One region of the Streptomyces sp. NPDC001157 genome, then DNA from elsewhere that is predicted to be linked to it. Evidence: riboswitches for the same ligand, from Rfam matches in the RefSeq annotation. Region 1 holds a riboswitch; the other holds the start of a gene.
What was found. A riboswitch is a leader RNA that binds a small molecule or an ion and turns the genes downstream of it on or off. The one in region 1 is predicted to bind glycine.
Positions count from the first base shown of each region.

Region 2: it holds a riboswitch for glycine, as region 1 does, so the genes downstream of both, gcvT (glycine cleavage system aminomethyltransferase GcvT) here and gcvP (aminomethyl-transferring glycine dehydrogenase) in region 1, are expected to answer to the same signal.

Region 1 is NZ_JBSFJW010000028.1:6,911-22,794, forward strand. Features, by position in the region: gene ftsR (transcriptional regulator FtsR) at 1-445, shown strand, start outside; gene ACWDAG_RS34945 (bifunctional nuclease family protein) at 531-1,004, shown strand; gene ACWDAG_RS34950 (MerR family transcriptional regulator) at 1,265-1,948, shown strand; gene ACWDAG_RS34955 (DNA polymerase IV) at 2,038-3,402, shown strand; gene ACWDAG_RS34960 (PRC-barrel domain-containing protein) at 3,457-3,834, opposite strand; glycine riboswitch at 3,948-4,043, shown strand; gene gcvP (aminomethyl-transferring glycine dehydrogenase) at 4,220-7,105, shown strand; gene ACWDAG_RS34970 (TOBE domain-containing protein) at 7,153-7,572, opposite strand; gene ACWDAG_RS34975 (TOBE domain-containing protein) at 7,775-8,170, opposite strand; gene ACWDAG_RS34980 (DUF1707 SHOCT-like domain-containing protein) at 8,287-8,886, shown strand; gene ACWDAG_RS34985 (hypothetical protein) at 8,864-9,382, opposite strand; gene ACWDAG_RS34990 (APC family permease) at 9,531-11,480, opposite strand; gene ACWDAG_RS34995 (NAD-binding protein) at 12,103-13,965, shown strand; gene ACWDAG_RS35000 (hypothetical protein) at 14,066-14,623, opposite strand; partial or broken gene ACWDAG_RS35005 (potassium-transporting ATPase subunit C) at 14,803-15,074, shown strand; gene ACWDAG_RS35010 (extracellular solute-binding protein) at 15,426-15,884, shown strand, end outside.
Region 2 is NZ_JBSFJW010000061.1:904-16,787, forward strand. Features, by position in the region: gene glyA (serine hydroxymethyltransferase) at 69-1,334, opposite strand; gene gcvH (glycine cleavage system protein GcvH) at 1,349-1,726, opposite strand; gene gcvT (glycine cleavage system aminomethyltransferase GcvT) at 1,856-2,974, opposite strand; glycine riboswitch at 3,019-3,126, opposite strand; glycine riboswitch at 3,127-3,225, opposite strand; gene ACWDAG_RS45695 (AAA family ATPase) at 3,424-4,104, shown strand; gene ACWDAG_RS45700 (enhanced serine sensitivity protein SseB) at 4,187-4,981, shown strand; gene ACWDAG_RS45705 (enhanced serine sensitivity protein SseB C-terminal domain-containing protein) at 5,074-5,868, shown strand; gene ACWDAG_RS45710 (ABC transporter permease) at 6,178-7,185, shown strand; gene ACWDAG_RS45715 (ABC transporter substrate-binding protein) at 7,256-9,046, shown strand; gene ACWDAG_RS45720 (ABC transporter permease) at 9,157-10,155, shown strand; gene ACWDAG_RS45725 (ABC transporter ATP-binding protein) at 10,152-11,249, shown strand; gene ACWDAG_RS45730 (ABC transporter ATP-binding protein) at 11,273-12,529, shown strand; gene ACWDAG_RS45735 (hypothetical protein) at 12,610-12,813, opposite strand; gene ACWDAG_RS45740 (M1 family metallopeptidase) at 13,013-14,404, shown strand; gene ACWDAG_RS45745 (trimeric intracellular cation channel family protein) at 14,437-15,093, shown strand; gene ACWDAG_RS45750 (alpha/beta hydrolase) at 15,002-15,884, opposite strand, start outside.

The DNA.
Region 1 (15,884 bases):
TGAGGCGGTCCCGCTGCCCGTCGTGGGACGCCAGCGGGACGGCGAGGCCCTCCTCGATGTACCCGAGGGGCCCACCGCGGCTCGGATCGGACGGGCGGAGCTGCTCGCGGCCGCCGGGATCGGCGAGCAGGAACTCGCGGAGTGGGAGTCGTACGGCCTGGTCGCGCCACTGCCGGACGGGGCGTACGACGCGGAGACGGTGACCGTGGCTTCGCTCGTCGTGGAGCTCGGGCGGTTCGGGATCGAACCGAGGCACCTCAGGGCCATGAAGGCGGCCGCCGACCGTGAGGCCGGGCTCGTGGACCAGGTGGTGGCCCCGCTGAAGCGCCATCGCAATCCGCAGACCAGGGCGCATGCCGAGGCACGTACGAAGGAGCTGGCTGCGCTCACGGTGAAGCTGCACGCCGCCCTCGTGCAGACCGCGCTCGGTGTGCGGCTGCCCTGAGTCCGGCGTGTTCGCGGAGGCCGGATCGGCCTCCCGTTCTCGGCTCGACTACCCAAACGTCCCGGGCAGGTCCTAGGGTTGCTGTGTGAACGAGCTCGATGTCGTAGGTGTCCGGGTCGAAATGCCCTCCAACCAACCGATCGTGCTCCTGCGTGAAGTGGGAGGCGACCGTTACCTCCCCATCTGGATCGGGCCGGGGGAGGCGACTGCCATTGCCTTCGCCCAGCAGGGCATGGCCCCCGCACGACCGCTGACCCACGACCTGTTCAAGGACGTGCTGGAGGCCGTCGGTCAGGAGCTGACCGAAGTACGCATCACGGATCTGCGTGAGGGCGTCTTCTATGCGGAGCTGGTCTTCGCCAGCGGGGTCGAAGTCAGTGCCCGTCCGTCCGACGCCATAGCGCTGGCGCTGCGCACCGGAACGCCGATCTACGGCAGCGACGGCGTGCTCGACGACGCAGGCATCGCGATCCCGGATGAGCAGGAGGACGAGGTGGAGAAGTTCCGCGAGTTCCTCGACCAGATCTCGCCGGAGGACTTCGGGACAAGCAGTCAGTGAGGCGTGGTCGGCCCGGCGGAGTCGGACTCCGCGGCGGGCCGGTTCGCCGCCGGTCACGGCTCAAATGCCGGCAAGTGCCAACGGCGAGTGAGAGCGTCCTGCGGCCCCATCCGAGCGCATTCGGCTAGCCTTTCCCCGCGGTGGGGTGCGGGAAACCACTCTTAGGGTGATTATCACTCGGCGTGCCGAGTGTGGCGATCGTTGACGCACCCCTGGTGACTGCCTACCGTCGAGATGGCAGGTCAAGGACGGAGGTCGGCGTGAGAAGCAGCGGCGACGGTACGGCTGGGGGTGGCCCCGGACGCAGTCTCGGGGAGAGCGGTCCGTACCCTCCCCCAAGCTCTCAACTTCGTTCGAGTTGGGGGGACCCCCATTCCGGCAGCGCGGCCGATCACGCTCCGCAGCGACCGGCGGCCGTGCCGAGCAGCGGAGGGGCGGCGTCCATGGCGTCCGAGCAGATCGGCTATCGCGGTCCGACGGCCTGCGCGGCCGCGGGCATCACCTACCGGCAACTGGACTACTGGGCCCGTACCGGGCTCGTCGAGCCGAGCGTGCGGCCCGCCCACGGGTCGGGCACGCAGCGGCTCTACAGCTTCCGGGACGTCGTCGTCCTGAAGATCGTCAAGCGGTTCCTGGACACCGGGGTGTCGCTGCAGAACATCCGTACCGCGGTGGTGCACCTGCGTGAGCGGGGCTTCCGGGACCTGGAGCGCATGACGCTGATGAGCGACGGCGCCACGGTCTACGAGTGCACCTCGCCCGACGAGGTCCATGCGCTGCTCCAGGGGGGGCAGGGGATCTTCGGGATCGCCGTCGGTGTGGTGTGGCGGGACGTCGACAGCGCGCTCTCGCAGCTGCACGGCGAGCGGATCGACACCGGCGAGACCCTCGTCGGGCACAACCCGGCGGACGAGCTGGCGCGACGGCGGAACCGGGCGGTCTGACCGCATCTGCTGCGGCTTCGCAGGGCGCTTCGGCGGCCGTAGGAGGTCGTAGGACGGCATTGTCAGTGGCGTAGGGCAGCATCGGAGATGTGAGAAACGCGCCCACGATCCTGCATCTCGACATGGATGCCTTCTACGCCTCGGCGGAGCAGGCATCCAAGCCGAGTCTGCGCGGGAAAGCCGTGATCGTGGGTGGGCTCGGGCCGCGCGGGGTCGTCGCCACCGCTTCGTACGAGGCGCGGGTCTTCGGGGTGCGGTCGGCGATGCCGATGGCGCAGGCGCGACGGCTGGCACCGAACGCCGCGTATCTGGTGCCGCGCTTCGCGTTCTACCGGTCGATCAGCGAGCAGGTCATGGGGCTGCTGCACTCGCTGTCGCCGCTGGTGGAGCCGCTGAGCCTGGACGAGGCCTTCGTGGACCTGGAGGCCGGAGAGGCGGCCTGGGACGCGGCGTCGGCGCGGCTGGTGGGGGAGAAGCTGCGCGCCGACATACGGGCGGATACGGGGCTCACCGGGTCCGTGGGCCTTGCCGCCTGCAAGATGCTCGCGAAGATCGCCTCCGAGGAGGCCAAACCGAACGGGCTGGTGCTTGTCGAGCCCGGTACCGAGCGGGCCAAGCTCGGACCGATGTCGGTGCGGATGCTGCCAGGGGTGGGGCCTGCCACGGGGGACCATCTGCGGCGGGCCGGAATCACCACGGTCGACGAGATCGCCGAGGCCGGTGAGGACGAGCTCGTCCGGCTGCTGGGCAAGGCCCATGGGCACGCGTTGTACGCCATGGCACTGGCGCACGACGACCGGCCCGTGGTGGCCGAGCGTGAGGCCAAGTCGGTGTCGGTCGAGGACACGTACGACGTGGACATTCACGACCGGGTGAGGGTGGGGCTGGAGGTGCAGCGGCTGGCGGACCGGTGTGTGCGGCGGCTGCGTGGTGCGGGCCTTTCAGGCCGGACCATCGTGCTGAAGGTGCGGCGCTACGACTTCTCGACGCTGACTCGTTCCGAGACACTGCGCGGGCCCACGGATGACCCGGCGGTGGTACGGGAGGCTGCCGCCCGGCTGCTGGATTCGGTGGACACGACGGGGGGTGTGCGGCTGCTGGGGGTCGGGGTGAGCGGGCTGGCCGACTACACGCAGGAGGATCTGTTCGCGCAGGCCGCGGGGGACGGCGTGGATCATTCGGCGGACGAGGCGGACGAGGAGCCCGTCGAGGAGCAGCAGGTGGTCGTCGAGCGGCGGTGGCCCGCGGGGCACGATGTGCGGCATGCCGAGTTCGGGCACGGGTGGGTGCAGGGAAGCGGGCTCGGGCGGGTGACCGTGCGGTTCGAGACGCCGGACTCGGGACCGGGGCGGGTGCGGACGTTTCGCACCGATGACCCTCAGCTGGAGCCGGCGGACCCGTTGCCGTTGGTGACGGGGAGACCCGGGGCCTCCGTGCAGGGAGTCGGTGCCTGACCGGGGGATGGTGCCGGTCCGCGCGGGGGGCCGCGCGCGGTGCGAGGGGTCGGGCTAGGCGTCCGCGTCCTCCGTACCCGCGAGCTTGCCGAAGTCGTGATCCGGGAAGGAGGAAGGAGCGGCGATGTCCAGACCGTAGTGGTGGTAGAGCTGGAGTTCCTGTTCGGGGGACAGGTGGCGGCCGACGCCGAAGTCGGGGGCATCCTTGATGAGGGACCGGTCGTAGGGGACGCGGAGGGTGCCCTCGATCAGTTCGCTGGGTTCCAGGGGGACGAAGGCGTCCCGGGAGAACAGGCCGGTGCGTATGGCCGCCCACTCCGGCACGCCGGTCGCGTCGTCGAGGTAGACCTCGTCGATGGTGCCGAGCTTGGTGCCGTTGCGGTCGAACGCCTTGCGGCCGATCAGGTTGCGCGGATCGATGTCGGTCTGCACGGGCCCTCCACTTGGTCGCAACTCATCCGTAAGCACTACAAAAGAGCACATTGGTGATGGCGGCCACTCGAAGGATCCACTGTTGCGCTCGCTGGTAGGCTGACAACGGCTGCTGACCCCGTGCGGGAGAGTCCTCCAGACATCATCGGAGGCGCCGAAGGAGCAAATCCTCCCCGGAATCTCTCAGGCACACGTACCGCGCGGACGAGGTCACTCTGGAAAGCAGGGCGGGTGTCGACGGCTTCCGCTCTCACCGACGGTGAAAGCCGGGCGCCCTCGGGTGATCCGGTGAAGCTCTCAGGTTGAGATGACAGAGGGGGAGGCCGTCCGGGCACCCGCGCCGTGGTGCCCCTCGCAGGTCGTGTCAGACCAGGAGGCCTCCGCAATGACCGCCCATCGCATTCCGCTCTCCGAGCTCGAACAGGGCATCCCGTTCGAGCAGCGCCACATAGGGCCTGATCATGAGGCACGGGCCAAGATGCTCGCGCACGTCGGATACGGCTCGCTGGACGAGCTGACCGCCGCCGCGGTGCCGGATGTGATCAAGAACTCGGATGCGCTGGAGCTGCCGGGCGCGCGTACCGAGGCCGAGGTGCTGGCCGAGCTGAGGTCGCTCGCCGACCGGAACCAGGTGCTCGACTCCATGATCGGACTCGGGTACTACGGCACCTTCACTCCGCCCGTCATCCTGCGCAACGTGATGGAGAATCCCGCCTGGTACACGGCCTACACGCCCTACCAGCCCGAGATCTCGCAGGGGCGGCTCGAGGCCCTGCTCAACTTCCAGACCATGGTCGCCGACCTGACCGGGCTGCCCACCTCCGGTGCCTCGCTGCTCGACGAGGGGACGGCCGCAGCCGAGGCCATGGCGCTGTCCCGGCGCATGGGCAGGAACAAGAAGGGCCTGTTCCTGATCGACGCGGACGTGCTGCCGCAGACCATCGCCGTGATCGAGACGCGTGCCGAGCCGACGGGTGTGGAGGTCGTGGTCGCCGACCTGAGCGACGGCATTCCGGCCGAGGTCGCCGGGCGTGAGATCAACGGCGTGCTCGTCCAGTACCCCGGCGCCTCCGGCGTCGTGCGCGACATCAAGCCGCTCATCGACCAGGCGCACGAGCTCGGTGCGCTGGTCACCGTCGCCGCCGATCTGCTGGCGCTGACGCTGCTGAAGTCGCCCGGGGAGCTCGGCGCGGACATCGCGGTAGGGACCACGCAGCGCTTCGGTGTGCCGATGGGCTTCGGCGGGCCGCACGCCGGCTACATGGCCGTGCACGAGAAGTTCGCGCGCAGCCTGCCCGGCCGGCTGGTGGGTGTGTCCGTGGACGCGGACGGGCACCAGGCGTACCGCCTCGCGCTGCAGACCCGTGAGCAGCACATCCGGCGGGAGAAGGCCACCAGCAACATCTGCACCGCCCAGGTGCTGCTCGCCGTCATGGCGGGGATGTACGCCGTGTACCACGGGCCGGAGGGGCTCAAGGCGATCGCGCGGCGCACCCACCGGTACGCCACGATCCTTGCCGCGGGCCTTCAGGCCGGTGGTGTCGAGGTCGTGCACGGTTCCTACTTCGACACGCTCACCGTGCGGGTGCCGGGCCGCGGCGCCGAGGTGGTGGCCGCCGCGCGGGAGAACGGCGTCAACCTTCACCTCGTCGACGCCGACCACGTGTCGATCGCCTGCGACGAGACCACCGCGCGGGCCCAACTGAGCGCCGTGTGGACCGCGTTCGGGGTCGAGGGCGACATCGAGGCGCTGGACGCGGCGACCGCGGACTCCCTGCCCGCCGGTCTGCTGCGCACCGACGACTACCTGACCCACCCGGTCTTCCAGCAGCACCGCTCCGAGACCGCGATGCTCCGCTACCTGCGCAGGCTCGCCGACCGCGACTACGCACTCGACCGCGGCATGATCCCGCTGGGCTCCTGCACCATGAAGCTCAACGCGACCACCGAGATGGAGCCGGTCACCTGGCCCGAGTTCGGGCAGCTGCACCCCTTCGCACCCGCCGAGCAGGCGCAGGGCTACCTCACGCTCATCCGTGAGCTGGAGGAGCGGCTCGCCGAGGTCACCGGGTACGACAAGGTGTCCCTGCAGCCCAACGCCGGATCGCAGGGCGAGCTGGCCGGACTGCTCGCCGTACGCGGATATCACCGGGCCAACGGGGACGAGCAGCGGACCGTGTGTCTGATTCCGTCGTCCGCGCACGGTACGAACGCCGCCAGCGCCGTGATGGCCGGGATGAAGGTCGTCGTCGTGAAGACCGCCGAGGACGGCGAGATCGACGTCGAGGACCTGCGGGCGAAGATCGAGCAGTACCGCCACGAGCTGGCGGTGCTGATGATCACGTACCCCTCCACGCACGGTGTCTTCGAGGAGCATGTCGCCGACATCTGCGCGCAGGTGCACGAGGCCGGCGGGCAGGTGTACGTCGACGGCGCCAACCTCAACGCCCTTGTGGGGCTTGCCAAGCCGGGGCACTTCGGCGGTGACGTCTCGCACCTCAACCTGCACAAGACCTTCTGCATCCCGCACGGTGGCGGCGGTCCGGGCGTCGGACCCGTCGGTGTGCGGGCGCACCTTGCGCCGTACCTGCCGAACCACCCGATGCAGCCGGCGGCCGGCCCCGAGACGGGCGTCGGGCCGATCTCTGCGGCTCCCTGGGGTTCCGCGGGTATCCTGCCGATCTCGTGGGCGTACGTGCGGCTCATGGGCGGCGAGGGGCTGAAGCGGGCCACGCAGGTGGCTGTGCTGAGCGCCAACTACATCGCCAAGCGGCTGGAGCCGCACTACCCGGTGCTCTACACCGGTCCGGGCGGGCTGGTCGCGCACGAGTGCATCATCGATCTGCGGCCGCTGACCAAGGCGACCGGGGTGAGCGTCGACGACGTGGCCAAGCGGCTCATCGACTACGGCTTCCACGCGCCGACGATGTCGTTCCCGGTGGCCGGCACGCTGATGATCGAGCCGACCGAGTCCGAGGACCTGATCGAGCTGGACCGGTTCTGCGAGGCGATGATCGCCATCCGTGCGGAGATCGAGAAGGTCGGGGCGGGCGAGTGGCCGGCCGAGGACAACCCGCTCCGGGGGGCGCCGCACACCGCCGCCGCGCTCGGCGGGGAATGGGAGCACGCGTACTCGCGTGAGGAGGCCGTCTTCCCTGCCGGGGTGTCGGCCGCCGACAAGTACTGGCCGCCGGTGCGCCGGATCGACCAGGCCTTCGGCGACCGGAACCTGGTGTGCTCGTGCCCGCCGCTGGACGCGTACGACGACTGAGGCAGCGGTCGTGGAGGAGGGCCCCGCTTCGGCGGGGCCCTTTCCCGTTATGCCGTCGCGAGTGAGATCTCCGTCGACTTGATCAGGGCCACGACGGGTGTGCCGGTGGTCAGGGCGAGGTCCGTGACGGCGTCCTTGGTGATCGCGGAGGTCAGTTCGCCGCCGTCGACGGCGACCTTCACGGAGGCCATCGCGCCGCCGGTGGTCACGTCGGTGACCCTGCCCGGCAACTGGTTGCGGATGGACAGGCCCTCGACCGGGGCTGTGGCCAGGGAGACCTCCGTCGACTTCACCAGGGCGCGTACGGCGGTGCCCGCGGCGAGGCCGAGTTCCTCGGCGGACTCGCGCGTGATCGCCGCGGTGAGGTCCTGGCCGCCGGTGAGGCGGACCTTGACGGTGGCCATGGCCTCGCCAGGAGTGATGGCGGTGACCGTGCCGGGGATCTGGTTGCGGATGCTCAGGCTCATGGGGCTCACCGTAGTCCTACGGGGGCGTTATGCCGGGTGCGCGTGTGTATGCGTCGCTTTGAGCACTACTGGTCTCCAGGTCGGCCCCCTCGCAGCGCCAGGGGCGGGCGGGGCCGGTGGCCAGGGCGCGGGACTCGGACGGTGTACGGGGCAACTCGTCGTCCGGGTGGAGGTGGCCGGCGGTGAGGGAGTGGTCTGTGGGTCAGGTGCGGTCGATGTGCACGTTGGTCGACTTCACCCGGGCGGTGGCCTCCATGCCGACCTCGAGGCCGAGTTCCTCCACGGCCTCGCGGGTCAGCAGTGAGACCAGGCGGTGCGGGCCGGCCTGGATCTCGACCTGGGCCGCCACGTCACCGAGCTTGATCGCGGTGACGATGCCGGGGAAGGCGTTGCGGACCGAGGTGTAGGAGGTCTCCTCCTCGGTGCCGCCCGCCTTGGCGAGTTCGACGGAGAAGGCGGCCAGGTCCCGGCCGTCGATGAGTCGTCGGCCGCCCTCGTCGCGATGGGTCGCGACCCGGCCGGCGTCCGCCCAGCGGCGTGCGGTGTCCGGGCTCACGCCGAGCAGCCGTGCCGCCTGGCCGATTGTGTAGCTCTGCATGCGGTCACGATAGGGCCGGGAACGGGCCGTGGCGGACGTGGGGTTGAGCGTGGGGTTGAGTGTTGGGTGTAACGCGATATAGCGTTAGTTTGATGTCGGGGATTCGGGGTGTGGGTATGTCGGCTGAGCTGTCACGCAGTGGCGGGGCGTCGCTCGATCTGAGGGCCTCGCACGCGGACCGGGACCAGGTCGTGGAGGTGTTGCGTGTCGCGGCCGGGGACGGTCGGCTGACCGCGGAGGAGCTGGACGAGCGGGTGGAGGCGGCGTTGACCGCCCGCACGTTGGGCGAACTGGCGGTTCTGACGGTGGACCTGCCGGAATCGGCCTCGGAGGTCGCAGGCAAGGACATCGACCGCATCGAGCAACGCGGCGCCTCCACCCGGCGCGGTGACGGCTGGACAGTGCCGCGGCGGCTGGAGATCGACTCGGAGTGGGGCGAGGTGACGCTCGACTTCACCGATGCGGTGATCACCCACGACACCCTGCACATCGAGGTGGACCTGCGTGGAGGCGCGCTGAAGCTGCTGATCCGGCCGGGCATCGTGGTGGACACGGACTCGCTGATGCTCGACTACGGGGGCGTCAAGAACCGTTCGGCGGCCGCCCCGGGGGTGCCCGTGGAACTGCGCATCGCGATTCACGGCCGTATGAACTTCGGTCAAGTGGTGGTGCGTCCGCAGCGGCGCGGGTTCCTCAGGAGAGCCCCGAGGCCCTGAGCACCGCCTGGGCTGTCTCGTCGTCGATGCGGTGGCCGAGCGCCCGTAGGACGTCCGTGCCCTGGCGCAGGGTGCCGCGTTCCAGGGAGCGGTGCATGCCCGTGTCCAGTTCGTGCCACACCAGCGGGTCGGCGATCAGGACACGGGGGTCGAGTTCCAGGCGGTGGCCGTCGGCGTCGCGCAGGACCAGGTGCGAGGAGGCGCCACTGAACTGCCTCACGGCGACCAGGGCGTCCGTACGGATGGCGCGCCGGCGGCCGAGCCCGCGTACCGCCAGCCAGCCCGGGCCCGCCGTGACCCGGGGCGGGAGAAGGACGGCGAAGACGGCCGCCGACAGCGTGAGCCACAGCAGGGCGCGCAGTGGGGTGAGGGTCTCGGCGTCCCAGTCGACCAGCATCGTCATGGCGCAGAAGACGAGGGCGCAGCACGCGGCGAGTCGGGCGCTGCCACGCCAGTGGCGGTCTCCGGCAGGGTTCGGCGGTCCAACCCGTCGCATGAGGCGAAGGTAGGCCGACGGGGGCGGTTGGGCGCGGCCGCTGACGGCGTTCTTACGCCGTGGGGCCGGATCTTGACGGGATCCTGACGGTGGTGGGCTCCGGGTGTGCCGATGTGCGGCTCCGCGCCCCTCGGGGCCCGGCCGGTGTTCAGCCCGTGTGGACGCGTGGCCTGCGGGCGCGGTCCGGTTCTGCCTCGCGCAGGACCTCTCGGGTGACCGGGGCGACCTCGCCCTGGCCGAAGAGGAAGAAGCGCAGGAAGTTGGCGAAGGGGCTGCCCTCGGTCCACTCGAAGTAGATGTGCGGGGTGCAGTTCGTGGTGTCTCGGACATGCAGGAGCAGAGCGGCCAACGCGTTCGGGATGGACGAGGACTCCAGGGTCAGCACCCGGTAGCGGTTGTGGAGGACCTCGCCGCGGACCGTCAGGCCGGCCTCGAACTCCGAGGGGTCGACGACCGTGACCTCGACGAAGACGAAGTCCTCGCCGGGGATGTCGTTGTCGTTCTGGATCTGCTCGATCTTGTCGCGGTACTCGGCCTTGTCGCGCCGGTCGGGCTCGTTGGCGATGAACCGTATCTTGCGGCTGGACATGTCCCGGATGAAACGTTCCGCCATGTCGTCCAAGGTCACGCTGGTCACGCGGAGCTCGAAGGCGCGGGCGAGGCGGGACAGCAGGGAGACCAGGATGATGCCGGCGATGAAGCAGGCGCCGATCTTGACGCCGTCGGGGCGCTCGATGACGTTGGCGACGGTGACGTAGAGCAGGACCGCCGAGACGGTGGCGAAGGCGACGGTCCAGTTGCGCTGCCGGGCGCGGTGGGCCGCGATGGTCACCGCGATGGCCGCGGAGGACATCAGGACCAGGACGCCGGTGGCGTAGGCGCCGCCCTGGGCGTCGACGTCGGCGTCGAAGATCCAGGTGACCAGGAAGCCGATCAGGGTGAAGACGATCACCATCGGGCGTACGGCGCGGGCCCAGTGCGGGGCCATGCCGTAGCGGGGCAGATAGCGGGGCATCAGGTTGAGCAGGCCCGCCATGGCGGAGGCGCCGGCGAACCACAGGATGGCGATGGTCGAGATGTCGTAGACCGTGCCGAAGGCGTTGCCCAGGTACTCGTGGGCCAGGTAGGCGAGGGCGCGCCCGTTGGCCTGGCCGCCGGACTTGAACTCCTTCGCCGGGATCAGCACCGTGGTGATGAAGCTGGTCAGGATCAGGAACACGCTCATGATCAGGGCGGCGGCCGTGAGGAGCTTCTTGGTGTCCCTGATGCGGCCCTGCGGGTTGTCCTCCGTGTCGCCCGGGTCGCCCTGGACGTGCGGCATGACGGCGACGCCGGTCTCGAAGCCGGAGAGGCCGAGCGCGAGCTTGGGGAAGACCAGCAGGGCGACGCCGATCATGGCGAACACGTTGCCGTGCTCGGCGGTCAGTGCGCTGGTCCAGTCGGTGACCACGTGGCCCGCGGTGATCACATGCCAGAGGCCGACGGCCACGACGACCACGTTGAGCCCGAGATAGGCGACCACCAGGGCGACGGCGACGCCGATCGCCTCCAGGAAGCCCTTGAGGAACACCGCGCCGAGCAGGGCCACCAGGATCAGCGTGATCAGCATTTCCTTGCCGTGCAGGACGCTGGTCAGGTGCGGGTTCTCGACGAGGTGGGTCGAGGCGTCGGCGGCCGACAGGGTGATGGTGATCAGGAAGTCGGTGGCGGCGAAGCCGAGCAGGGTCAGGACGAACAGCTTGCCCTTCCAGAAGGACAGCAGTCGCTCCAGCATCGCGATGGAGCCCTCGCCGTGCGGGCTCTCCTCGGCCACCCGGCGGTAGACCGGCAGCGCGCCGGCGAGCGTCACGATCACGAGGACGATGGTCGCGATCGGCGAGAGCAGGCCGGCCGCCAGAGCCGCGATGCCCGGCTGGTAGCCCAGGGTGGAGAAGTAGTCGACGCCGGTCAGGCACATCACGCGGTACCAGCGCTGCCCCTTGTGCGGGGCCTCCGGCTGGGCGTGCGGCGCCTGCTGGACACCCTTGCCCATGTCGGACAGGCCCTCCAGCATCCAGGAACGCAGGCGGCTGGGCGCAGGGTGTTCGGTCGTGGCCATCGGCGTGCTCCTGATGTGCGGCTCAGCGTGTGGGTTCCGGCCATCACGCGGACGGCGGCACCAGCGTAAGCGGAGAGTGACGCCGGGGCCCACGGATGAGGGGGCGGACGGCGTCAAGCTTCCGTTAAGACTCGCTGCTCGGCTGGATCGGCGCCCAGGAAGGATGCTTCTGGAATGGTTGGTGATGCTTTGGGCTGTCTGGAGGAGGGAGGCCCGGTGGTCCGGGCCGGACACCCAGCGTCATGGCATCCGGTTCCCAAGCCAGGGGGCCGTGCTGGGCGCCCGGCTGCTGTGCTCGTCCGCGAGCCACCTGCGCGGCGCCTACGACGTCGTCCTGCCAAGTCGAGCCGTGGGCGTACGGGCAACGGGCACCACCTCGGGTGCTTCATGCAGGCCCCGGGCCTGGGCAGGGTGCCACCGCGGCAGGCACGCCTGGTCGCTGACGCGGGCAGTGGCGCCAGGCTCGCAGGGGCCGGGGCGGCGGGCTCATTGGCATGTTCTTGACGGATTCTTGGATCATGTGGGGCCCCCGGCCGGAACAGCCCCCGTAAGCCCCGTCGTTCAGCCTGATGTGACGTCAACTCTCCCCACCAGCCCAGATCCCGGCCCGAGATCGCAGCACATGGTGATCTGCGGCGACGACGGACTCGCGCACCGGCTGGCCGTCGAACTGGACGCCGTGTGCGGCGAGATCGTCACCGTCGTGCTGCCGCACGCGAGCGACGAGCGCGGCGCGGAGATCGCCGCGCTGCACGACGACCCGGACTCCCCGGTCGAGCTGCACATCTCCGCCCGACCCGACGAGCGGGCCCTGCGGGCGGCGGGCGTCGAACGGGCCGCCGCGCTCGCCCTGACCTACCGGGACGACCAGGTCAACATGACCGCGGCGCTGCTCGCGCGGACCGTCAACCCGTCGGTGCGGCTGGTCGTCCGCATGTTCAACCGTGAACGCGGCCACCACCTGGAACGGCTGCTGGACCGGGCGGCGGGGCTGTGCGACGGCCTCGTCCAGGACACCTCCACCACGGTGCTCTCCGACGCCGACACCGCCGTACCGGAACTCGTGGCAGCGGCGGCCGTGGGCCACGGGCACACCCTCCAGGTCGAGGGCAAGGTCTTCCGCGGCGTCGTACGGCCCGCGGGAGCCCCGTCGAACACCACCGATCTGGCCACCCTTGCCGTCCTGTCCGGCGCCCACGAGGACGACCCTGCCAGCCAGGACAGCCCCGAGACGCCCGGCGAGGAGGGCACCCAGCTGCTGCCCGACACCCGGACCGCCTACCACCGGCAGTTCACGCACGGTCGGCTGATGCTGGAGGAGGTCACGCATCTCGCCGCCGAGACGGCCGCCCGCGCCCGCCGCTTCCACCCCCGCCGATGGCTGCGCGCACGCCTCACCCACCTGCCGTGGAAGGTCTTCCTCTCCCATCAACTCGCCGCCGTCTACGGCGCGTTGGCGGCGGTCGTCCTGGCGCTCGCGACCGCCACCGCGCTCTTCGCGGACGAGCACCCGTGGTGGAAGAACTTCTACCTGCCGCTGCTGGACATCTTCACCATGGGCGACCCGGCCACCGAGGAGTCGGTCGCCCGTCGCATACTGCAACTGCTCGCCGGCTTCGTCGGGTTGGCGGTCCTCCCGCTCGTCGTCGCCGCCACCATGAACGCCACCGAGGCCTTCCGCACCGCCTCGGCGAGCCATCCGCCCGAGGACGATGTCAGCGGGCACATCGTCCTGGTCGGCCTGGGCATGGTCGGCACCCGGGTGCTGGCCCGGCTGCGCGCCACCGACCACCAGGTGGTGGCCATCGAACGCGACCCGCACGCCCGCGGCGTCGCCCTCGCCCGCCAGCTCGGCGTACCGCTGATCCTGGAGGACGCCACGGCTCCCGGCGTTCTCGAACTGGCCCGTATCAGGCAGAGCGGCTCGCTGCTCGTCCTGACTCGCGACGACGGCCAGAACCTCGACATCGTCATGGCCGTCCGGGAGACGAACCCCGCGCTTCGGGTGGTGACGCGGCTGTACGACGACGCCTTCGCGGCCACCCTCCAGCGCACCCTGCGCGCCTCCTACCCGGACGCACTGACCCGCAGCAGAAGCGTTTCCGCCCTGGCCGCTCCCTCGTTCGCCGCCGCGATGATGGGCCGCCATGTGCTGGGGGTGATGCCGGTGGAGCGGGGCTCGCTGCTGTTCACCTGCGTGGACGTGGCCGGGCATCCCGAGCTGGAGGGGCGCTCCGTGCGCGAGGCCTTCCGGGCGAACGAGTGGCGGGTCCTGGCCGTCGGGACCGCCACCGGCCCGCTGCCCGTGTCGGCGGCCGTGGACGGCCTGCCCGGACTGCCTCCCGGACGGACGGGCTTCGACTGGCGTCCGGTGCAGGGGAGGATCCTGCGGGCGGGCGACCGCGTGGTCCTCGCGACGACGCGGCGCGGCCTGGACATCCTGATGACGGGCGTGCCGCCGCATCCGGCGGACCGGCGGCGGTGACTGCGGGCAAGCGCTGCGCGGGATGCGCGGCGATGTGTCGTAGGTCCACTGCGGCTCCGCCGCCCGGCAGCGGACTCTGCCCGGCCCGCTCAGGGGAGCTTCACCTCAGATCGGAGACCCTGAACACCGTCTCGGCCGTCTCGCGCTCCACCCGCTGCGAGACCCGGTCCAGCGCGGTGCTCCCGCACAACAGGGTGCTCAGGGCCGGCGACTTCCGGGCGTCCTCGTGCAACCGGTGCCAGAGGTCGGGATTGTGGACGAGAACGGCGGGGTCGAGTTCGACGCGCTCACCGAAGGCGTCCCGGAGCACCAGACGCTGGGTGACTCCGTCGAGGGAGCGCACCGAGACCAGCAGGTCGGTGCGGACCTTGCGGGTGCGCAGCAGGCGGCGCGAGGTCAGCCACCCCTCACCGGCGCGGATCCGGTCGGGGCAGAGCAGGAGGAAGAGCAGTACGGCGAGCGCGCACCACAGCGCCCCGCGCCACAGGGACAGGGTGTCCGCAGCCCAGTCGATCAGGAACAGCAGGCCGAGGAGCGCGGTCGCACAGCGGATTGCGCCGATCAGATCCCGTGCCCAGCGGCGATCGTGGACCGTCGGGCCGCATTCCGGTTCTCCGGCGCCGGATCCGTGTCGTCGCGCGTCGTCGCGGTGTCCCATACGGCAGACGGTAAGAGACCCTGTGACATGGGGGAATGGGCCTTGACGGGACCCATACGGCCCCGTGGTCCTGCTTGACGGCTCCGCAACCATGTCCGTACTGACCACCGAGCCGGGCGTGCTCTCGCTGGATGCGATGACGTCGGTGGCGTACAGGCCCGAGGTGATCGTGCTGGTGCTACACGGTCGAGCCCTCCGAGGTCCCCGTCGACGCGGACACGTCCTCCGGTTCCGGCCTGGACCCGGACATGTCTCCCCAGTACGCCGACATCCAGGTGCACCGGGTCGTCGAGCGCAACGGCCTGTCCGTCGTCCGGGTGGAGAAGCTCGGCAAGGGTCACACGAGGGGCGCACCCTCGGCTCCATGGGCGAGGGCCGGAGCCATCCGGATCCGAAGGCTCCCGCCGCCGTTCGCCGGCGGGTCGAGGAGGTCCAGCGGCCCCCGAGGTGATCCTGGTGGAGACCGACGACGCGGCAAGCCCCGCCCCCACGACGACATCCTTCGTCGAACAGGCCGAATGTTTCGGCCAGCAGCACCCCGATCGACGGGGCCTCCGCCCGCCTGATCCTTCGAGTCGACGTGTCTCCGGAATGCACCGGAAACTCTCGGCTCTTCCTGTGCCTGCGTCAACGCTGGGGGGCCTCGTGGAAGTTGGACGCAGATTCACCGCGTACAAGGGGTTGCCACGGTTTGGGAGCTGTCTCTAGGGTGCGGCAACAACGCAGCTTTCTGGATCATCTCCGAAACTTTCGGTCCCAGCGGACGGTCGTGGACGCGCCGTCCCTACCCAAGGAGCGCATGATGGGCGATCGGGCACTGTCCCGCCGCGGCTTCCTGGCGGCCTCCGCCGCGGCCGGTCTGGGCATGACGGCACTGAGCGGATGCGGCGGAGACTCGGACGGAGGGTCGTCGGACGGGACGACCACCGTCGAGTGGTGGAACATCTCCACCACCGAGCCCGCGAAAACCGTATGGGCCGGTCTGGCCAAGAAGTTCGAGGCTCAGAACCCCAAGGTGAAGCTGAAGATCGTCCAGCTCGAGAACGACGCCTACAAGGCGAAGATGACGGCGCTGACCGCCTCCGGCAAGCTCCCCGACATCTTCCACACCTGGGGCGGCGGCGTCCTCAAGCAGCAGATCGACGCGGGGATGGTCGAGGACCTCACCGACCGGACCAAGCCGTGGGCGGGCCAACTGCTGCCGGCCTCGACGAAGGCGTACATCTTCGACGACAAGACGTACGCCATTCCGTTCGACATC
Region 2 (15,884 bases), on a different contig from region 1:
CGGGGTGGAACAAAGGGGTGGGGTGTCCCGCTCACCTACGAGTGTCCAGGACACCCCACAAAAAGGAACTACTTGTTCAGACCGGGGTACAGCGGGTGCTTGTCGGCGAGGGCCTTGACCCGGGCCTTGAGGGCTTCCGTGTCGTACGACGGCTTGAGCGCCTCGGCGATGACGTCGGCGACCTCGGTGAAGTCCTCGGCGGTGAAGCCGCGGGTGGCCAGGGCCGGGGTGCCGATGCGCAGGCCGGAGGTGACCATCGGCGGGCGCGGGTCGTCGGGGACGGCGTTGCGGTTGACGGTGATGCCGACCTCGTGGAGGCGGTCCTCGGCCTGCTGCCCGTCCAGCTCGCTCTCGCGCAGGTCGACCAGGATCAGGTGCACGTCGGTGCCGCCGGACAGCACGTTCACCCCGGCCGCGCGGGCGTCCGCGGCGGTCAGCCGCTCGGCCAGGATGCGGGCGCCCTCGACGGTGCGGCGCTGGCGCTCCTTGAACTCCTCGGACGCGGCGACCTTGAAGGACACCGCCTTGGCCGCGATCACATGCTCCAGCGGGCCGCCCTGGAAACCGGGGAAGACCGAGGAGTTGAGCTTCTTGGCGAACTCCTGGCGGGCCAGGATGATGCCGCCGCGCGGCCCGCCCAGGGTCTTGTGGGTGGTGGAGGTGACCACGTCGGCGTGCTCGACCGGGTTGGGGTGCAGCCCGGCCGCGACCAGGCCCGCGAAGTGCGCCATGTCGACCCACAGGTAGGCGCCGACCTCGTCGGCGATCCGCCGGAAGGCGGCGAAGTCCAGCTGCCGCGGGTACGCCGACCAGCCCGCGATGATCACCTTGGGGCGGTGCTCCTTGGCCAGCTTCTCCAGTTCGGCCATGTCGACCAGGCCGGTCGCCGCGTCCACGTGGTAGGCGACCACGTTGAACTGCTTGCCGGAGAAGTTCAGCCGCATCCCGTGGGTGAGGTGGCCGCCGTGCGCGAGGTCCAGGCCGAGGATGGTGTCGCCGGGCTGGGCCAGTGCGAACAGCGCGGCCTGGTTGGCGGAGGCGCCGGAGTGCGGCTGCACGTTGGCGTACTCGGCGCCGAACAGCTCCTTGAGCCGGTCGATGGCGATCTGCTCGGCGACATCCACGTGCTCGCAGCCGCCGTAGTAGCGGCGGCCCGGATATCCCTCGGCGTACTTGTTGGTCAGCACCGAGCCCTGCGCCTCCATGACCGCGGCCGGCGCGAAGTTCTCGCTCGCGATCATCTCGAGGGTGGACTGCTGACGGTGCAGCTCGGCGTCGACCGCGGCGGCGATGTCCGGGTCGAGCTCGTGCAGGGGCGTGTTCAGTACGGACATGCGTCTACGGCTCCTCAGCCGGCGTTCTGGGCGGTGTACTCGTCGGCGGAGAGCAGGTCGGCCGGCTCCTCCGTGACGCGGACCTTGAAGAGCCAACCGCCGTCGAAGGGGGCCGAGTTGACCAGGGACGGGTCGTTCACCACGTCCTCGTTGATCTCGGTGACCTCACCGGTGACGGGGGAGTACAGGTCGCTGACCGACTTGGTCGACTCCAGCTCGCCGCAGGTCTCGCCCGCGGTCACGGCGGAGCCCACCTCGGGAAGCTGGGCGTAGACGACATCGCCGAGCGCGTTGGCCGCGAACTCCGTGATGCCGACCGTCGAGACGCCGTCCTCGGCGGCCGACAGCCACTCGTGCTCCTTGCTGTAACGCAGCTGCTGGGGGTTGCTCATGACCTGAATTCTCCTGTACGCGATGGATTGCTGATGAATGAGGGACTGCTGAAAACGCGTGTGAGCAGCGAAAATGTGCGCGGGGTCACGTCCGGGGACAAAGCCCCCTCGCTCAGTCTGGGTCAGTGTCTACTTCTGGCGCTTGTAGAACGGCAGCGCCACGACCTCGTACGGCTCGTGGCTGCCCCGGATGTCCACGCCGACTCCCTCGGTGCCCGGCGCCGCGTGTGCCGCGTCGACGTACGCCATCGCGATCGGCTTGCCCAGCGTGGGGGAGGGGGCGCCGGAGGTGATCTCGCCGATCACCTCGCCGCCCGCGACGACCGCGTACCCGGCGCGCGGGATCCGACGGCCCTCGGCGACCAGGCCCACGAGGACGCGCGGCGGGTTCTCCGCAGCCCTGGCGGCCGCCTCCTGGAGCGCCTCGCGCCCCACGAAGTCGCCCTCCTTCTCGAACTTCACCACCCGGCCGAGCCCGGCGTCGAACGGCGTGAGCGAGGTGGACAGTTCATGCCCGTACAGCGGCATGCCCGCCTCCAGGCGCAGCGTGTCCCGGCAGGACAGCCCGCAGGGCACCAGCCCGACGGACGCGCCCGCCTCGGTCAGCGCCTGCCACAGCTTCTCGGCGTCACCGGGGGCGACGAACAGCTCGAAGCCGTCCTCGCCGGTGTAGCCGGTGCGGGCGATGAGGGCGGGGACGCCTGCGACGGTGCCGGGCAGGCCGGCGTAGTACTTGAGGCCGTCGAGGTCGGCGTCGGTGAGCGACTTCAGGATGCCGGGGGACTCGGGGCCCTGCACGGCGATCAGCGCGTAGTTGTCCCGGTCGTCGCGCACCTCGGCGTCGAAGCCGGCCGAACGCTCCACCAGCGCGTCCAGCACCACCTGGGCGTTGGAGGCGTTGGCGACGACCATGTACTCGGTCTCGCCGAGCCGGTAGACGATCAGGTCGTCGAGGATGCCGCCGTCGGCCCGGCAGATCATGGTGTAGCGGGCGCGGCCGACGCCGACGGAGGCGATGTTGCCGAGCAGCGCGTAGTTGAGCAGGGCGGCTGCCTGCGGGCCGGTGACGGTGATCTCGCCCATGTGGGAGAGGTCGAAGAGCCCGGCCTTCGTCCGCACGGCGAGGTGCTCGTCGCGTTCGGAACCGTAGCGCAGGGGCATGTCCCAGCCGGCGAAGTCGGTCATCGTCGCACCGAGCGAGCGATGCAGGGCATCGAGCGCGGTGTGACGGGGTGCGTTGCTGCTCATCGGACGGTCGTCTCCCAAGGGGAATGCATGACGGGCGAGGTCGTTCCTCCCCATCTGTCATCGGAACCTGAGAGGTTCGCCGTGACCGCATGCGGCACGGCTTGCACCTTGGGTGGGACCACCGGGAACGGCGGCCCGCTTTTCAGATGTGCCTCGCCCGCGCGGTAACGGGGCCTGAGAGATTCAAGGGAGGGACTTGCTCCTTCGGCGCCCAGCAGACTCTGCTGCCGGGACTCTCCCGCGCGGATTCAAACGGCCGGTATGCAGTTGGCGCGCACATCATTGCACGCCTCGTCCGCGTGCGGCAGGGCCACATCCGGCGCCTCGTTCGGCACCTCACTTTTTGTAACTGGCCTGTGGCCGGAACCGAACACAACCGCGAGACGCCGTGCATTACCTTCCCTTTACAAACAGTGGGGAGAAGCTTTCCTGACCCCGCAGGAAGGACGATCACGGTGAACAGGACCACGGTGTACGCCACGACCTCGGCCGTCGCGCTGCCCAAGCAGCCCGCGGCCCCGGCCAGGGATGTGTGCGGTGCCCGCCCCGTACCCGCACCCGTGGTCCGCGATCTGCGCGACCGCTCGGGGCACAGCCCGCACGCCCTGCTCTTCGGCCCCCGTGACCTCGTGGTGGTCACCGGCCTGCCCGGCAGCGGCAAGTCCACGCTGATGGAGCGCGCGGTCCGCGGCCTCCGCATCGACTCCCAGGACGCCCGCGACCGCTGGGAGGCCCGCACGCCCCGCTTCCTGCCCTACGCGCTCTACCGTCCCCTCGTCCGCCTCGCCCACTACGCCGGACTGCGCCGCGCCCTGCGCAGCGGCGCAGGGGCCGTCGTGCACGACTGCGGTACGCAGGCCTGGGTGCGCGGCTGGCTGGTGCGCGAGGCCCGCCGCCGCGGCGGCACCCTGCATCTGCTGCTGCTCGACGTCACGCCGGGCACCGCCCTGGAGGGCCAGCGAGAGCGCGGCCGCGGCGTCTCGCGCTACGCCTTCCTGCGCCACCGCACGGCGGCGGCCCGGCTGATCCGCGCGGTCGAGCGGGGCGACCTGCCCGAGGGCGTCGGCTCGGCGGTGCTGCTGGACCGGGACGCGGCGGATGTCCTGCGCAGGATCGATTTCGCGGGCTGACGCACGGACCAACCCCTTTGTCCGTGCCACCCGCTAGCCTTTCCAGCCACAGCAGTGGTTCTGAGCAGGCGGTCGGACACAGATGGACTTCCCAGCGGATCTTCCCGCGGACTTTCCCATGCAGGCGCACCCCCATCCGCACGGCGGATGGCCCGGCAACGAGCTGGAGGAGGTGCTGTCGGCCTCCCTCGGCATACCCTCGGCGGGCGGCCGGATCCTGGAGGTGCTCGGCCGCAGCTTCCTCTGGGTGCCGCTGCCGAACGGCGGCGGCCCGCACAGTGGCCCCCTCGACGTGCCCACGCTGGAGATCGACGGCCAGGCGTACGTCCCGGTCTTCAGCTCCGAGGAGCAGTTCCGTCAGGTCGTCGGCAACCACATGTCGTACACGGTCACCCCGGCCGTCGAGTTCGCCCGCGGACTGCCCCCGCAGGTCGGCCTCGCCGTGAACCCGGACGGTGTGGTCGGCATCCCGCTCCCGCCGCCCGCCGTCGCCGAACTCTGCCGCGTGGGCCGCACGCCGCTGGACGGCCCCGCCTCCGGCGGCCGGGTCAAGCTCTACGAGCCGGACTGGCAGGACGACCCGATCGACTTCCTCGCCGCGGCGTCCGCCGAGTTCGCGGAAACCGGCGTGGTCGTCACGGCCCGCCGCTGCCTCGCCGCCATCGAGACGGCGGACCCGGTGATGTTCGTGGGCGTCGAACTCTCCCAGCGGGAGGGTGACATCAGAGCGCTCCCTCTGGAGGCCCTGAGCCGCGCCATCACCAGGATCCCCACCCAGTGGCCGGTCAACCTGGTCCTCCTGGACGTGACGGACGACCCGGTGGCGATGTGGATGCGCGAACAGGTGCGGCCCTTCTATACGAGGGATCACCTGTAAGTGCTGCCAGGGGGAACGGACCACCGAATCCCGAGCTCCCGGGCGCTTAAGCTGTTGGCATACGCGGGGCAACCACCAGAAGGGGCACACACGTGAGCGCCAGCACCACGACCGGGACGGTCGAGAACATGCTGCGCCAGGTGACGCCAGGGCGCTACGACGCCTATGAGGCACTCCTCCGCGCACTCGCGACCCCCGGCTCCGGCCAGGTCTGGATGCTCCTGTGGCACGGCCAGGCGGGCTCCCCGGACGCCCAGTACGGAAACATGGAGGTCGACGGCTACGGCTACGCCCCGTGCGTCACCTCCGCGCAGGAGCTGAGCGCCAGCGGCTGGAACAGATCGTACGAGGTGGTCGACGGCCTGGACGTCGCCCGGACCCTCTACCCGGACCACTTCGGCCTCTGGCTCAATCCGCACGCCCCGGGCGGCGGCGTGGGCATCCCCTGGCTGGATCTGCGCCGTATCGCCACCGGTCTGGAGCGCCAGGCCGCCGGCCCGCTGCGGATGTCGGAGCCCGCGATCGAGATCCCGCAGTTCTACGCCCTGCTCGCACAGAACGCCCACCGCACCCCGGCCGTCCGCTCGCTGCGCCGCGCCTGGGTGCAGCCGGCGCTCGGGGCGCCGTACCTCGCCATCGGCCTGGACGTGTACGACACCAGCCCGCCCGCGGTGGACTCGGTGCGGGCGATGATGCAGCAGTCCATCGGTGCCGTCCCGGACGGGCTGCCGGTGTCGACGGTGGCGATGTCGGACGAGTACGACCCCGTCGCGCTGTGGATGCGCGCGAGCGCCCGTCCCTTCTACGACCGCGAGGCTCACGCGGCCGCTCCGGCCCAGGCCCCGGGGGCCGGGTACGGCTACCCCCCGGCGCATGGCGGATACTGAGACGAAGGCCCGGTTCGTACCGGGCCGGGAGTCGGTCTGCGCGCGTAGATAGGGCCGGAAGATCCAGTTCCGGGCGGAATGTTCAAAATGATCCCCGTCCGGCCGCCGTTACCCGCTGTCCGGATAACGGAACCCTCCAGCCCGCATCACGTTTACGCATCCTTTCACCGCCAAGTCTGGCAACAGATCGCCAAAGCGTTGAAGACTCCCGCTCCAGAGGGGTTCGCCCCCGTGTACGACGGACTGATCACGCCGCCACCGCGGCAAAGTGCGGGCCGGCTACCGCCGGTTGAGAGGGGTCCCTGCCAGATGACGGCACCATTGCACGAGCCGACCGCAGAAGCGGCCCCGAGCGCGGCCGAAGAAGCGGCGGTCGCCAGCGCCGGCGACAAGGCCGTACAGGGGCGTTCCCTGGGCCGGATCGCCTGGGAGCGCCTGAAGAGGGACAAGCTCGCCCTCACAGGCGGCATCGTCGTGCTCGTACTCGTCGTGTTGGCGCTGCTCGCTCCGGTGATCACCGGCCTCTACGGGCAGGACCCCGACGCCTACCACGAGAGCCTGATCGACCCGCTGTTCAGCACCCCCAAGGGGTCGCTGGGCGGCATCAGCGGCGATCACTGGCTGGGCGTCGAGCCGGTCAACGGCCGCGACATCTTCGCGCGCATCCTCTACGGCGCCCGGATCTCGCTCCTGGTCGGCTTCCTGTCCGCGATCGTCGCCGTGGTGCTCGGCACGATCCTCGGCATCCTGGCCGGCTTCTTCGGCGGCTGGGTCGACTCGGTCATCAGCCGCGTCATGGACGGCCTGCTGGCCTTCCCGCAGCTGCTCTTCATCATCGCGCTGGTCTCCGTCATGCCGAACGAGATGCTCGGCCTGAGCGGCTCCAGCGTGCGCGTGTTCGTGATGATCCTGGTCATCGGCTTCTTCGGCTGGCCCTACATCGGACGCGTGGTGCGCGGCCAGACCCTCTCGCTGCGCGAGCGCGAGTACGTCGAGGCGGCCCGATCGCTGGGTGCCGGGCGGTTCTACATCCTGTTCAAGGAACTGCTGCCCAACCTCGTCGCCCCGATCATCGTCTACACGACGATGATGATCCCCACCAACATCCTCACCGAGGCGGCACTCAGCTTCCTGGGCGTGGGCGTCAAGCCCCCCACGTCCTCCTGGGGGCAGATGCTCTCGACTGCGATCGACTACTACGACTCGGACCCCATGTACATGGTCGTCCCCGGCGTGGCGATCTTCATCACTGTTCTGGCCTTCAACCTCTTCGGCGACGGCGTGCGGGACGCGCTGGACCCGAAGGGATCGCGCTGAACTGCCGTACCCCAAGCGTCCCGTGAGCACTCCCACGGGGTCTCTCATCAAAACCGGAGGATCCGAGATCGTGACTACCCAACGCACCTCAGGGCGGCGTAAGCAGGCGTTGGCCGCTGCTGCCGCGGTCGCCGGCATGCTGACCATGGCGGCGTGCGGCGGCGGCAGCGACAGCGGCGGTTCGAAGACGGGTGCGGCCGGCTTCGACGCGGCGAACAACAAGGTTGCCCAGGCCGATCAGGTCAAGAAGGGCGGCACGCTGAAGTTCGTCACTGCGCAGGACGCCGACTCGTGGGACACCACGCGTGGTTACTACGGCTTCATGTGGGACTTCGCGCGCTACTACAGCCGTCAGCTGCTCACCTACAAGACCGAGCCGGGCGCCAAGGGCGCCGAGGTCACCCCCGACCTCGCCACGGACGAGGGCCAGGTCTCGACCGACGGCAAGACCTACACCTTCCACCTGCGTGACGGGATCACGTGGGAGGACGGCAAGCCGATCACCTCCCAGGACATCAAGTACGGCATCGAGCGCGTCTGGGCGCAGGACGTCCTGTCCGGCGGCCCGATCTACCTGCAGCAGATGCTCGACCCCAAGGGCACCTACAAGGGTCCGTACAAGGACACCTCGAAGGACAAGCTCGGCCTGAAGGCGATCGACACGCCCGACGCCAAGACGATCGTCTTCCACCTGCCCACGCCGAACTCGGACTTCAAGCAGGTCCTGGCGATGGTCACGGCCTCGCCGGTCCGCCAGGACATGGACACCAAGTCCAAGTACGGCCTGAAGCCGTTCTCCTCCGGCCCGTACAAGTTCCAGTCGTACGCCCCGGGCAAGTCGCTGGTGCTGGTGCGCAACACCAACTGGAAGGCGTCCTCGGACCCGGTCCGCAAGGCGTACCCGGACAAGATCACTCTGGACATCTCCACCAACCAGAGCGACATGGACCAGCGCCTGATCAACGGCGACTACGACATCGACGCCAGCCAGACGGGCCTCGGCCCGCAGGGCCGCACCATCGCCCTGAAGCAGCACAAGGACAACCTGGACAACCCGGTGTCCGGCTTCATCCGCTACGCGGTCTTCCCGCAGAGCGTCAAGCCGTTCGACAACATCGACTGCCGCAAGGCCGTCATCTACGCCGCCGACCACGTGTCGCTGCAGACCGCCCGCGGTGGCCCGATCGCCGGTGGTGACATCGGCACCAACATGCTCCCGCCGTCGATCCCCGGTGGCGAGGGCCAGAAGTACGACCCGTACAAGATCGCCGGTGCCAACAAGACCGGCAACGACGACCTGGCCAAGCAGGCGCTGAAGGCCTGCGGTCAGCCGAACGGCTTCAAGACCACCATCGCCGTCCGCAACAACAAGTCGCAGGAGGTGGCCACGGCCACGTCCCTGCAGGCGGCGCTGAAGAAGGTCGGCATCCAGGCCGACATCTACCAGTACGACGGCTCGCAGAGCGCCGGCATCATCGGCTCCCCGTCGAACGTGGCCAAGAAGAAGCTCGGCATCATCATCATGGGCTGGGGCCCGGACTTCCCGACCGTCCAGGGCTACGGCATCCCGCTGTGGAGCAGCCACTACATCCTGCAGAGCGGCAACAACAACTACGCTCTGATCAAGGACAAGACGATCGACGGTCTGTTCGACCAGTACAACGCCGAACTGAACGACGCGAAGAAGACGCAGATCGCCACGGAGATCAACCACAAGGTGAGCGACGGCGCGTACTACCTGCCCTTCACCTTCGAGCGGCTCCTGAACTGGCGCTCCTCGCGGATCGGCAACGTGTACACGACGAACGCGTACAGCGGCTACTACGACTTCGTCAACATCGGTCTGAAGTCCTCGAAGTAATCCCGGCACACCCGCCGTACGGCACGAAAGGCAGGTGAAGGCCGGCGCGGCGGGACCGCGGGCCCCGGATGACCTCCGGCGGCCCGCGGCCCCGCGGCGGGCCGTTAGCTGTGCTCGCTTACCTCCTCAGGCGGCTCTTCGCCGCCGCAGTGATGCTGGTGGTCATCATCCTGGTGGTCTTCAGCATCTTCTTCCTCGTCCCCAAGTGGGCGGGCGTGGACATCGCCACGAGCTTCGTGGGCAAGCAGGCCGACCCCGCGGCGGTGGAAGCGGTGCGGACGAAGCTGGGTCTGAGCGACCCGATCTTCATTCAGGTCTGGCACTTCTTCAAGGGCATCTTCGTGGGCCGCACCTACGCGGCCGGCGGCGACATCACCCACTGCTCGGCCCCGTGCTTCGGCTACTCCTTCCGCAGCGAGCAGGCCGTCTGGCCGGTGCTGACCGACCGCTTCCCGGTGACCCTGGGTCTCGCGCTCGGTGCCGCCGTACTGTGGCTGGTCTTCGGTATCGCGGCGGGTGTGCTGGCCGCACTGAAGCGGGGCAGCATGTGGGACCGCAGCGCGATGGTCGTCGCGCTCAGCGGTGTCTCCCTCCCCATCTACTTCACCGGTCTGCTCAGTGTCGCGATCTTCGACATCGGGCTGCACTGGATCGACGCTCAGTACGTGCCCTTCAGCCAGGACCCCGCCCGCTGGTTCGAGAGCATGCTCCTGCCGTGGATCACCCTCGCGTTCCTCTACGCGGCGATGTACGCCCGGATCACCCGCGCCAACATGCTGGAGATCCTCGGTGAGGACTACATCCGCACGGCTCGCGCGAAGGGCCTCAAGGAACAGGTCGTCATCGGCAAGCACGCCATGCGCTCCACGATGACGCCCATCCTGACCATGCTCGGCATGGACCTCGGCGCCCTCATCGGCGGCGCGATCCTGACCGAGACGACGTTCAGCCTGCCGGGCCTCGGCCAGGCGGTGCTGACCGCCATCAAGAACCAGGACCTGCCCATCATTCTGGGCGTCACCCTGATCACTTCTCTCGCGGTGCTGATCGCCAACCTCGTGGTGGACGTCCTGTACGCCGTGATCGACCCCCGAGTGAGGCTCGCATGACGGAACTGAGCAAGAGCGGAGCGGCCGTGGGCGAGCCCACGAGCACCTCGCCCGCCCCGACCTCCTTCCTGGAAGTGCGCGACCTGAAGGTGCACTTCCCGACCGACGACGGCCTGGTCAAGTCCGTCGACGGGCTCTCCTTCAAGCTGGAGAAGGGCAAGACCCTCGGCATCGTGGGCGAGTCGGGCTCCGGCAAGTCGGTGACCTCGCTCGGCATCATGGGTCTGCACACGGCCGGACAGTACGGCAAGCGCAAGGCGCAGATCTCCGGTGAGATCTGGCTGGACGGCACCGAGCTGCTCAGCGCCGACCCGGACGAGGTGCGCAAGCTGCGTGGCCGCCAGATGGCGATGATCTTCCAGGATCCGCTGTCCGCGCTGCACCCGTACTACACGATCGGCCATCAGATCGTGGAGGCGTACCGCATCCACCACGACGTCGACAAGAAGACCGCGAAGAAGCGCGCGGTCGAGATGCTCGACCGGGTGGGCATCCCGCAGCCGGACAAGCGGGTGGACAGCTACCCGCACGAGTTCTCCGGCGGTATGCGCCAGCGCGCGATGATCGCGATGTCGCTGGTCAACAACCCCGAGCTGCTCATCGCGGACGAGCCGACGACCGCCCTGGACGTGACCGTCCAGGCGCAGATCCTCGACCTGATCCGGGATCTGCAGAAGGAGTTCGGCTCCGCGGTCGTCGTCATCACCCACGACCTGGGCGTCGTCGCCGAGCTCGCCGACGACATCCTGGTGATGTACGGCGGCCGCTGCGTCGAGCGCGGTCCGGCGGAGAAGGTGTTCTACGAGCCACGCCACCCCTACACCTGGGGCCTGCTCGGCTCGATGCCGCGCCTGGACCGCGAGCAGCAGGAGCGCCTGATCCCGGTCAAGGGCTCCCCGCCCTCCCTGATCAACGTCCCGTCCGGCTGCGCCTTCAACCCGCGCTGCCCGTACGCCGACATCCCCAAGGACAACGTCACCCGCACGGTCCGCCCCGAGCTGACCGAGGTCGGCAGCCAGCACTGGGCCGCCTGCCACATGACGCAGGAGCAGCGGGAGCGTATCTGGACCGAAGAGATTGCGCCGAAGCTGTGAGCGAGACCCCTAAGGACACAGCCGTGACCCTTCCCGCGCAGAGCGACGGCGCCACCCTCACCAAGGACGCCGCCCCCGGCGAGACCCTGCTGAAGGTGACCGGGCTCCAGAAGCACTTCCCGATCAAGAAGGGCCTGCTCCAGCGGCAGGTCGGCGCCGTGCACGCGGTCGACGGCATCGACTTCGAGGTCAAGGCCGGCGAGACCCTCGGCGTCGTGGGCGAGTCCGGCTGCGGCAAGTCGACGATGGGCCGGCTGATCACCCGGCTGCTCGAACCGACCGGCGGCACGGTCGAGTTCGAGGGCAAGGACATCACGCACCTCGGGGTGAGCGGCATGCGTCCGCTGCGCCGCGACGTGCAGATGATCTTCCAGGACCCGTACTCCTCGCTGAACCCGCGCCACACCATCGGCACGATCGTCGGCGCCCCCTTCAAGCTGCAGGGTGTCGAGCCCGAGGGCGGCATCAAGAAGGAGGTCCAGCGGCTGCTGTCGGTGGTCGGTCTCAACCCCGAGCACTACAACCGCTATCCGCACGAGTTCTCCGGCGGTCAGCGCCAGCGCATCGGCATCGCCCGCGCGCTCGCCCTGAACCCGAAGCTGGTCGTGGCGGACGAGCCGGTCTCCGCGCTGGACGTGTCGATCCAGGCGCAGGTCGTCAACCTGCTCGACGACCTCCAGCAGGAGCTGGGCCTGACGTATGTGATCATCGCGCACGACCTCTCCGTCGTCCGGCACGTCTCGGACCGGATCGCGGTGATGTACCTCGGCAAGATCGTGGAGCTGGCCGACCGTGATTCGCTGTACCGGGCGCCGATGCACCCGTACACCAAGGCGCTGATGTCCGCGGTGCCGATCCCGGACCCGCGGCGCAAGAACGCCAAGAGCGAGCGCATCCTGCTCAAGGGAGACGTGCCCTCGCCGATCTCCCCGCCGAGCGGCTGCCGTTTCCACACGCGGTGCTGGAAGGCGACACAGATCTGCAAGACGACCGAGCCGAAGCTCGTGGAGCTCAAGCCCGGCCAGCAGGTCGCCTGCCACCACCCGGAGAACTTCGAGGACCAGGCCCCGCAGGACACCGTCCTGCTGACGGTCGCCAAGGAGGCGGCCGAGCTGGTCGCGGACGAGGTGCTCGCGGAGTCGGCGGAGACGTCGGCGGCGGTGGCGGCGGAGGTCGCCGAGACCGAGGCCGAAGCGGACACGGACGCGGAAGCGGAGGAGTCCGCGGAGACGGAGCCCGCTGCCGAGTCCGGGAATGCGGAAACCGGCGGCGACAAGTAAACCGAAATCCGTCAGGGCGAAACGCCCCGGCAGTCCGTTCGGACTGCCGGGGCGTTCGTATGTCGGCGCGCCTTTTCAGGTCAGGAATTCGTCTCCCAGTAATGCCGGCCGACCTTGTAGTCGTTGGAGCCGTACTGCAGGTTCCCGTACTTGTGGGAGCCGATGTTGAGACCGGGCACTGCCTCGGCCTGGCCGATGCCGGCGCCGCCCCGGCCACGACCGGCGCGGACGCGGCCGTCAGGAGCGCAGCCGGCAGTGCTCTCTTGCGCATGGAATTTCCCCATTCAAGGGGTCCGGCTCCCGCTTCGACGGACTCTCGAAAAAACCGGCCAACCGCAATGCGGTGATGGCGCGTCGGGCTCGGACAGGAGTCAACTGCCCGGTAGTGCATGACAACTTGGTAAAGTCATGTACATGCCTGGGTGGGAGAGTGCAGAGTCGGGCGTATCCGTCTGATCGGACTACGCACCGTAGGGGCTACTCATGGCACTCTCCCGTTCGGCACGCTTAGGGGCCGTCGCGACCGCGGCGGCCTCCTTCCTTGTCATCGCCGCTTCCTCCGCCCCCACCCCGGGCGCTCCAGGCATCGGCGACAGCTACTTCCCGAACCTCGGCAACGGCGGCTTCGACGCCCGCCACTACGCCCTCGACGTGGCGTACAACCCGGACACCGACCGCCTCGACGGCCGTACGACGCTCACCGCCCGCGCCACCCAGACCCTCTCCTCCTTCGACCTGGACCTGCAGAAGCTGGAGGTCACCCGGGTCGAAGTGAACGGCAGACGCGCCGAGTTCAGCCGGGACGGCGACGAACTGCACATCACGCCGAAGGGGGTGCTCCCCAAGGGACACACCTTCACGGTCACCGTCACCTACGGCGGTGTCCCCGAACCCCTCAGCGGCCCGATCGTCTTCGGCTCCAAGTACGGGTGGATGAAGACCGCCGACGGCGTCTTCGTCGCCTGCGAACCCAACGCCGCCTCCACTTGGTTCCCGTCCAGCGACCACCCGGACGACAAGGCCACGTACGACATCCGTATCAAGGCGCCCAAGGGTCTGACCGGCGTCTCCAACGGCCGCCTCGTCTCGACGTACGACAAGGGCGACTCGACCTACACCCACTGGCGCGAGTCCAAGCCCATGGCGACCTACCTCGCGACCGCCACCATCGGGAAGTTCGACGTCAAGACGGGCACCACCCCTTCCGGGATCCCGATCTACGTCGCCATCGACCCGGTGCTCGCGAACAGCAACAACGTCGACGTGTACGCCGTCACCGCGGCGGCCACCGACTACTGGTCGCAGGTCTTCGGGCCGTACCCCTTCGAGGAGACCGGCGCGATCGTCGACGACATGCCCGAGGCCGGGTTCTCGCTGGAGGTGCAGAGCAAGCCGGCGTACTCGGCCGTGCGCAACGAGACGACGATCGTGCACGAGCTCGCCCACCAGTGGTTCGGCGACTCGGTCTCGGTCGAGCGCTGGAAGGACATCTGGCTCAACGAGGGCTTCGCCACCTACGCCCAGTGGCTGTGGGCCGAGCACCAGGGCACCCGCAGCGCCCACGACTCGTTCCTGGCCGCCTACAACGGCCGCGCCGCCGACAACCCCTTCTGGCAGATCACCGTCGCCGACCCGCAGCGCGACACCATGTTCGCCTCCGCGGTCTACCAGCGCGGGGCCATGACGCTCCAGGCGCTGCGCGAACGCATCGGCGACAAGGCGTTCTTCGAGCTGCTGCCGACCTGGACGAGGATCCACCGCTACGGCAACGCGAACACGGGGGAGTTCATCAAGCTCGCCGAGAAGATCTCCGGGCAGAACCTCGACGACCTGTTCCAGAAGTGGATCTACACCACCGGCAAACCGGCCCTGTGAGGACCGTGCGGACCCCCGAGTAAGAATGTGGGGTGCTCCAGCAACTGTTCAGCCCCTCCGTCCAGCACACGCTCGACCTCGTCGGCATCTTCGTGTTCGCCATCTCCGGCGCGCTGCTGGCCGTCCGCAAGAACTTCGACGTCTTCGGCATCGCCGTGCTCGCCGAGGTCACCGCGCTGGGCGGAGGGCTGTTCCGAGACCTGATCATCGGGGCGGTGCCCCCGGCCGCGTTCACGGACCTGGGCTACTTCCTCACCCCGCTCCTCGCCGCCCTCATGGTGGTCTTCCTGCACCCGCACGTCGAGCGCATCCAGGTCGCCGTCAACGTCTTCGACGCGGCCGGTCTCGGCCTGTTCTGCGTCGCTGGAACGATCAAGGCGTACGAGTACGGGCTCGGCCTCACCCAGTCGGCGACCCTCGGCCTCGCCACCGCGGTCGGGGGCGGTGTGCTCAGGGACGTCCTGGCCAACGAGGTGCCGTCACTGCTGCGCTGGGACCGCGATCTGTACGCGGTCCCAGCGATCGTCGGCTCCACCATGGCCGTCCTGTGCCTCCGCTACGACGCCCTGACGCCGTTCACCAGCGGGCTCGCGGTCGTCACCGCCTTCGTGTTGCGCCTGCTTGCGATGAAGTACCACTGGCGAGCTCCGCGTGCGTGGAACCGTCGGTCGACGGTGCGTGAGGAGTAGTGTTCCGGGCCCGCCCGTGGTGCTGGCCCATCTCCACGGAGAGCCAGCGGAACGACGGGACCACCTGGGGCCGCCACAGCGCCATGGTGTGGCCGCCCGCGCTCTTCGGGAGGAAGACGACATGCACGGTCGTCGGTGCCTTCGCGGCCTGTTCGAGGCCGATGCCGGCCTCGTAGCCGTCGTGCGGCTGGCCGGAGACGTAGAGCGCGATCCGCGGCGGGGTGGGTGACTTCTTCAGCAGCAGGTAGGGGTTGTTCTGGGCCCTGACCGTCGGGTTCTGCGCGGCGAGCGAGTTGCGTTCGCCGATCGGGTCGTTGTAGCCGGACATGCTGATCGCGGCCATGTAGCGGTCCGGGTGCGCTATGGCCAGCTTGGCCGCGCAGTGCCCACCGGCCGAATACCCGGCGGTCGCCCAGCCCTTGGGGCCCGGCTGGGCGCGGAAGTTGTCCGTGACCATCTTCGGTACGTCGATGCTGAGCCAGCTGTCGGCGTTGACCTGGCCCGGGATGTTGGCGCAGCCGGTGTCCACGCCGGCCAGCAGGTTGGTGCGCGGCGCGACCAGGATGAACGGCGCGACCTGGCCGCTCCGCATCAGCGGGGCCAGCTGCTGGGTCACCTTCATCGACCCGAACCAGGCCTTCGCCGAACCCGGGTAACCGGGGAGCAGTTCGACCACGGCGAACTTGTGGTTGCGGTACCGGGGCTCGTCGTACTGCGGCGGCAGCCACACGTAGACCTCGGCGTTCACACCGGAGACACGGCCCTTGAGCTGGGTCTCGCGTACGCCGCGC